3 regions of the Mesorhizobium sp. C268A genome follow, and region 3 is predicted to be linked to each of the others. Evidence: predicted binding sites of a transcription regulator. Region 3 holds the regulator's gene; each other region holds the start of a gene.
What was found. Region 3 encodes PhoB, which activates phosphate uptake and scavenging genes when phosphate is short. Its sites were predicted from a motif close to TGTCATNNANCTGTCAT; they were not measured.

Region 1: a site for PhoB is predicted at 965-981, ahead of ugpB (sn-glycerol-3-phosphate ABC transporter substrate-binding protein UgpB). Genes of this name have one in related genera too.
Region 2: a site for PhoB is predicted at 1,021-1,037, ahead of NKL06_RS00125 (PhoX family protein). Genes of this name have one in related genera too.

Annotation. Positions count from the first base shown of each region.
Region 1 covers NZ_JAMYVX010000001.1:4,171,080-4,173,344, forward strand. The annotation lists gene NKL06_RS20380 (bifunctional diguanylate cyclase/phosphodiesterase) at 1-565, opposite strand, end outside; gene NKL06_RS20385 (hypothetical protein) at 712-858, opposite strand; gene ugpB (sn-glycerol-3-phosphate ABC transporter substrate-binding protein UgpB) at 1,044-2,265, shown strand, end outside.
Region 2 covers NZ_JAMYVX010000001.1:22,252-24,516, forward strand. The annotation lists gene urtA (urea ABC transporter substrate-binding protein) at 1-267, opposite strand, end outside; gene NKL06_RS00120 (hypothetical protein) at 580-975, shown strand; gene NKL06_RS00125 (PhoX family protein) at 1,093-2,265, shown strand, end outside.
Region 3 covers NZ_JAMYVX010000001.1:4,049,865-4,052,129, reverse strand. The annotation lists gene NKL06_RS19775 (ROK family protein) at 1-386, shown strand, start outside; gene phoB (phosphate regulon transcriptional regulator PhoB) at 417-1,106, opposite strand; gene phoU (phosphate signaling complex protein PhoU) at 1,123-1,827, opposite strand; gene pstB (phosphate ABC transporter ATP-binding protein PstB) at 1,869-2,265, opposite strand, start outside.

The sequences.
Region 1 (2,265 bases), 120 kb from region 3:
GCAGGCTGCAGATCGCCAGCGTCAACAGGATGGCGGCGGCGATTGTGGCCTGCATGGACGGCCGTCGCAACACGACCAGCAGCGCCAGCGCGGCGAGGGTCACGCCTGCCAGCACCGAGACGCCGACCAGCAGCGGGTTCCAGACGATGCGCCCTTCGACCTCGAAAGCGGCCATGCCGATATAGTGCATGGCGGCGATACCAGCGCCGAGGACCGCGCCGCCGACCAGAGGGTAGTCGATGCCCCGGCGCAAGGTGGCGATCCACATGCCCGCAGCGGTCAGGGCGACGGAACCGGCGAGCGAAAGCGCCGACATTTCCGTATTGTAGGCGTTGGGGATTCCGGGAGAAAAGGCAAGCATTGCGATGAAGTGCGTCGCCCAGATACCGAAGCCGGTGGAAGTGGCTGCTATCATCAGCCAGGTATAGCGGTTGCGCTCGCTCGAGCGGTCGACATGGCGAAGCAGGTTGACCGCCGAGAAGGAAGAAATACCGCAAATGAGCGCTGCCAGTGCGACCAGTCTCAGATCGTGCTCATGCACGATACAATTATAGACCGTCAGCATCTCGCCCACCTGCTCTCCCACAGCAATCAAGCCGTCCACTTGATTAGTATGCCACGCTTGACGAAGAATCGGTTATGCGAACTACAACTACAGCGGGTTTTTCGGGTTGTACGTTGCGGCGATCCTGTCTCATTCCAGACGCACGGTTACAGCAGCGCCTGGCGCGATGCCGCTCGGCCGATCTCGATCTGGCCGAGCGCCGGTTTGGCGGCCTCACGGTGCAGGTGCGTGGCGCTGTCACGCGGGCCCTTCACGCATCGCTGGGCGGTCGGCGATCCTTGCAGGCCCACCATGCCCCATTCTATCGCTGAGCCGGCTTGGCATTTCTCTCTGTCCTCGTTGCAAGGCGAGGGGGCGCGAAGTTAGCCGGGTATGAAATTCACGAAACAGCAACAAATCCGTTGTCCGATTGTCATCAGCGACACATATTGCCTTTGCGGGAGTGCCCCTTTCGCCAATGACAAACGGGAGATGAAACATGAAGTTGTTCGGCTTTGCGGCCGGTGTTGCCGCCACCTTGACCCTGCTTTCCACCACCTCCGCCTTCGCCGCCACCCAGATCAGTTGGTGGCATGCAATGACCGGCGCCAATGCCGAGGTGGTCGACAAGATCGCCAAGGATTTCAATGCCAGCCAGAGCGACTATGAAATTCTCCCTGTTTTCAAGGGCACCTATCCCGAAACGCTGAATGCCGGCATCGCTGCCTTTCGTGCGGGGCAAGCGCCCGATATCATCCAGGTGTTCGACGTGGGTACCGGCGTCATGATGGCCGCCGAAGGTGCGATCAAGCCGGTGGCCGATGTGCTGACCAGCGCCGGCGTGACCTTCGACAAGAGCCAGTATTTGCCCGGCATCGTCGGCTACTATTCGAAGCCGGACGGGACCATGCTGTCCTTCCCCTATAATTCCTCGTCGCCCATCCTCTACTACAACAAGGATATTTTCCAGAAGGCCGGGCTTGATGTGAACAACCCGCCAAAGACCTGGAACGAGGTGTGGGAAGCCGCCAAGAAGATCAAGGCGAGCGGCGCCGCTTCCTGCGGCTATACCTCGACGTGGTTGACCTGGATCCACCTTGAGGCCTTCGCGGCCTGGAACGACGTTTCCTATGGCACCAACCAGAACGGACTTGCCGGAACCGACGTCGAGCTCAAGATCAATGCGCCGATCTTCGTCAATCATTTCCAGGCGCTCGCCGACCTGGCCAAGGACGGCACCTTCAAATATGGCGGCCGTACATCCGAAGCCAAGCAGATCTTTCTTGCCGGAGAATGCGGCATCTTCACCGAATCGTCGGGGGGTCTCGGTGACATCGTCAAGTCGGGCATGAACTACGGCATCGGCCAGCTTCCCTATGATAGTGACGCCAAGGGCGCGCCCCAGAACACCACGCCGGGCGGCGCCAGCCTGTGGGTGTTCGGCAACAAATCGGACGAGGAATACAAGGGCGTCGCGGCGTTCTTCTCCTACCTGTCCAAGACCGAAGTGCAGGAGTATCTGCATCAGAAGTCGGGTTATCTGCCGGTGACGCTCGCTGCCTATGAGGCGACCAAGAAGTCCGGCTTCTATGACAAGAACCCGGGCCGTGAGACGCCGATCCTGCAGATGCTGGGCAAGGCGCCGACCGAGAACTCGAAGGGCGTGCGCCTCGTCAACCTGCCGCAGGTGCGCGACATCGAGAACGAGGAGTTCGAGAAGA
Region 2 (2,265 bases), 4.0 Mb from region 3:
AAAGAGCGGCCAGTTGGAGGCCGGATCGACAACGACCGCCTCGAGCTTCTTGCCGAGCAGACCGCCCTTGGCGTTCTGCTCTTCGATGAGCATCAGCATGGCGTCTTTCAGCGTCGTCTCCGAAATCGCCATGGTCCCCGACAGCGAATGCAGAATGCCGACCTTGATCGTGTCTTCGGCGGCCTTGGCCGGAGACGACATCGACAGGCCGGCGGCGACCACGCCGGCCGAAAACATTTTTGTTATTGTGGAGAAATTACCCCTCATACCGAAGACTCCCAAGCTGTTTGATTGCACCGCGACAATGCAAAGCAACTGCCGTGCCAAACGCGAAGGCGCCGCTCACGAAGATGGAATAGCCGAGCCTTATCAGCCGGTTGGTATATGAGCTGGAGAAAAACAAAGGCAGCCGGTAAAAATTGATTGAGGCAAATTTGCGCATCGCACACTACTTTTGCCTAATTTTCGCCCAAATAGGACAAATGCCTAGTTTTTGATCTCCGGCCGTGGGTTCCGGGCGAACAATGTTGCGGCACCGCGCAAAAATAGGGCAAGCTCGCCCTTCAGAAGAGTGACGTCATGACATCTCGCATCTCATACATTTCCGGCATCCTGCTGCTGATGGCAACGAGCGGCGCCGCGCGCGCCGATTTCAGCGAGGGCAAGCTTCCGGACGGCACCTATCATTGCGAGGTCTATTTGCTCGGCGCCTTCCTCAACCTCGGCGACATCACTATCAAGGGCAATGTCTATAGTGGTCCGGTGACATTCGGCACCGCGACGCAAGGCTACAACTATCAGATGAATGCCAATGGCGAGATCACCTGGCTCGGGCCGCTGGGCGGCTATACCACCGGTGGCAACTCCGTCTCCATGACACAGGCAACACTGGACGGCGAGACCGCCCCGTCATTCGACATCATTCTGAAGCAGCCCGACGGCGCCTTCACCGCCTCGACCTGCACCAAGGGCTGAGCGATGCCCACTGCCGCGCCCACTTGCGGCAAACCCTTCCTTTCATGTCATGTGAATGTTGCCTAAGCAGACTAAGGCAACGGTGCGCCGTAACATCCACCCTGAGAGGCAGACACCATGGCCAATGCACCGTCTTCATCCTCCCCCGTCATCCGCGAAATCATCGCCGAGCGCGTCTCGCGCCGGTCTCTTTTGAAAGGCAGCCTCGCCTCCGGCGCGCTGATTGCCGGCGGCAGCTTTGTCGGCTCCTTGTTTGCCGGCGAAACGCATGCCGCCACAGCGCAGTCGACGCTCGGCTTTCCCGAGCTGAAACGGGTCTACGGCAAGACCCATGCCGCCGCCGAAGGCTATGAGACGACCATCGTCGCGCGCTGGGGCGATCCGCTTGCAGCCGGCCTCGCCGAATTCGACGGCAACAAGGTCGCGGCGGAGGAACAGGAAAAGCGCTTCGGCTACAATTGCGACTACATCGCCTTCATGCCGCTGCCCAAGGGTACGGTGAATTCCGATCATGGCCTGCTCTGCGTCAACAACGAATACATCTCGCCCAATGTGATGTTTCCGGGGATGACCGAGGGCGATGCCGGCAAGACGATGACCAGGGAACAGGTCGATCTCGGTATGGCCGCGATGGGCCATTCGATCGTCGAGGTGCAATTGAAGGACGGCAAGTGGGCAAGCGTGGCGGACAGCCCGCTGAACCGCCGCATCACCGCCAACACCGAAATGACCGTTTCCGGACCGGTTGCCGGCCATGCGCTGATGAAGACCTCGGCCGACGCGACTGGCACCAAAGTGCTCGGCACCAGCTACAACTGCAGCGGCGGTTTCACCCCCTGGGGTACGGTGCTGACCTGCGAGGAAGGCGTGTCCGACATTTTCGGCGGCGACCCGAAAAGGGCGCCGACCGCCGACCTGCTTGACCGTTACGGCTTCGATGGCTCCGACATCTATGGCCGCGGCCGCTTCCATGACCGCTTCAACCTCGACAAGGAACCGAACGAGGCCAACCGCTTCGACTGGGTGGTCGAGATCGACCCTTACGATCCTAAGTCCAGGCCGGTGAAGCGCACGGCACTTGGCCGCATGTCGCATGAGGCCTCGACCGTGGTCCTCAACAAGGACGGCCACGTCGTCGTCTATATGGGTGACGACGACTATTTCGAATATATGTACCGCTTCGTCTCGGCCAAGGCCTATGATAGGGCCAATCCGGCCTCCGGCGCCGATCTGCTCGACGATGGCGTGCTGTCGGTCGCCCGCTTCGATGCCGATGGCTCGATGACGTGG
Region 3 (2,265 bases):
ATGCCGAGCCGGTCGATATCGGCGACGCTGATATGCGGGCGCTGGCCGCTCGTGCGCGAGAGACGGACGGACCGGAGCGCGAAGCCTATCGCAGGGCCGGTGAGGCGCTCGGCTTCGGCCTCGGCAGCCTGTTTGCGCTGATCGACCCGGCCCCCGTCGCCATGGTCGGCGTCAGCGCCGCCGCGTTCGACCTGATCGAACCGGCATTGCGCGAAGCGATCGCCCAGACCGCCGGCGGCCAGCACTCGAAGTCGATCTCCTTCGACACCGAGCCCAACGAGCTGCCGCTGATCCGCGAAGGCTGTGCCACGCGCGCGCTCGGCTTCGTCGACCAGGAGATTTTTGCGCCGGGTATTCAGCCCAAATCCGGCAAGCATGTCGCGTGAATGGCCGGCAACGGCGCGACGCGCAGGATCCTAGTCTTCCCTGATCGCGTAGCCGGCGCCGCGAATGGTACGGATGACATCCGGCATGCGGCCGTTGTTGACGGCCTTGCGCAGCCGCCCGACATGCACGTCGACGGTTCGCTCGTCTATATAGATCGTCTCGCCCCAGACATTGTCGAGCAGTTGGCTGCGCGAGAACACGCGGCCGGGATGGCGCATCATGAATTCGAGCAGCCGGAACTCGGTCGGTCCGAGCCTGATCTCGCTCTTCTTGCGGTAGACACGGTGCGACTCGCGGTCGAGCACGATGTCGCCGACCTTGAGCACGCTGGACAGCACTTCCGGCTTGGCCCGGCGCAGCAGCGCCTTCACGCGCGCCATGAACTCCGGCGTCGAGAATGGCTTGACCAGATAGTCGTCGGCGCCGGTGGACAGGCCGCGCACGCGATCGCTTTCCTCACCGCGCGCGGTCAGCATGATGATCGGCAGCCGCTCGGTTTCGGGCCGCACTCTAAGCCGCCGGCAGAGCTCGATGCCGGAAACAGCGGGCACCATCCAGTCGAGCACCAGGAGATCGGGCACGTTTTCCTGCAGGCGGATCTCGGCCTCGTCGCCGCGTGTCACCACCTCGACTTGATAGCCTTCGGATTCGAGGTTGTAGCGGAGGAGCACGCCTAGCGGCTCCTCGTCCTCCACGACCATGATGCGTGGCGCGATCATAGGCAGTTCACCCTCATCAGGCCGGCGTGGCCATCGCCGTCTCGTCCTGCTTCGGACGATTGGCGGGCAATTGCTGGCCGGTCAGCACATAATACGCATTTTCGGCGATGTTGGTGACATGATCGCCGATGCGCTCAAGATTCTTGGCGCAGAACAAGAGATGCGTGCAGGCGGTGATGTTGCGAGGGTCTTCCATCATGTAGGTCAAGAGCTCACGAAACACGGACGTGTATTTGACGTCGATGCGCTCGTCGTCATTCCTGAGTTTTGCAAGCGCTGCCGCATCGGTGGCGGCATATTCCTCGACGACGCCTTGCACCTGGATCAGCACCAGTTGCGCCATGGCATCGATGGAGTGCGAGAGGTCGCGCGGCGTGACGCTCAAGCCCACGGTGCCGACGCGTTTGGCGATGTTCTTGGCGAGATCGCCGATGCGCTCGAGGTCGCCGGCCATGCGGATCGAGCCGACCACGGCGCGCAGATCGTTGGCCATCGGCTGGCGCTTGGCGATCAGCGTGATGGCGCGGTCGTCCAGTTCGCGCTGGCGCGCATCCATGATGGCGTCGTCGGAAACGACACGCTGTGCCAGCGCATTGTCCGAATTGAGCAGCGCCCTGGTCGAGCCGCTGACCATCGAGCCGGCCAGATCGCCCATGTCGCGGATCAGCTTGCTGATCTGCCCGAGCTCTTCATCGAAGGAGGCGACGGTATGTTCACCCATGATCTTGGTCCTCGTGCCTGAAAATTCACCCGCCGGACGGCTCAGCCGAAGCGGCCGGTAATGTAGTCTTGGGTGCGCTTGTCGTCGGGGTTGGTGAACATCTTGTCGGTGGCGCCCTCCTCGACGAGATAGCCGAGATGGAACATCGCTGTACGCTGCGACACGCGCGCCGCCTGCTGCATCGAGTGGGTGACGATGACGATCGTGTAGTTCTGGCGCAGTTCGTCGATCAGCTCCTCGACACGGGCGGTGGCGATCGGATCGAGCGCCGAGCAGGGCTCGTCCATCAGGATCACCTCCGGCGACACGGCGATGGCGCGCGCGATGCACAGGCGCTGCTGCTGGCCGCCGGACAGGCCGGTGCCGGGCTCCTGCAGGCGGTCCTTGACCTCGTTCCAGATCGCAGCCTTCTTAAGGCTCTGCTCGACGATCTGGTCC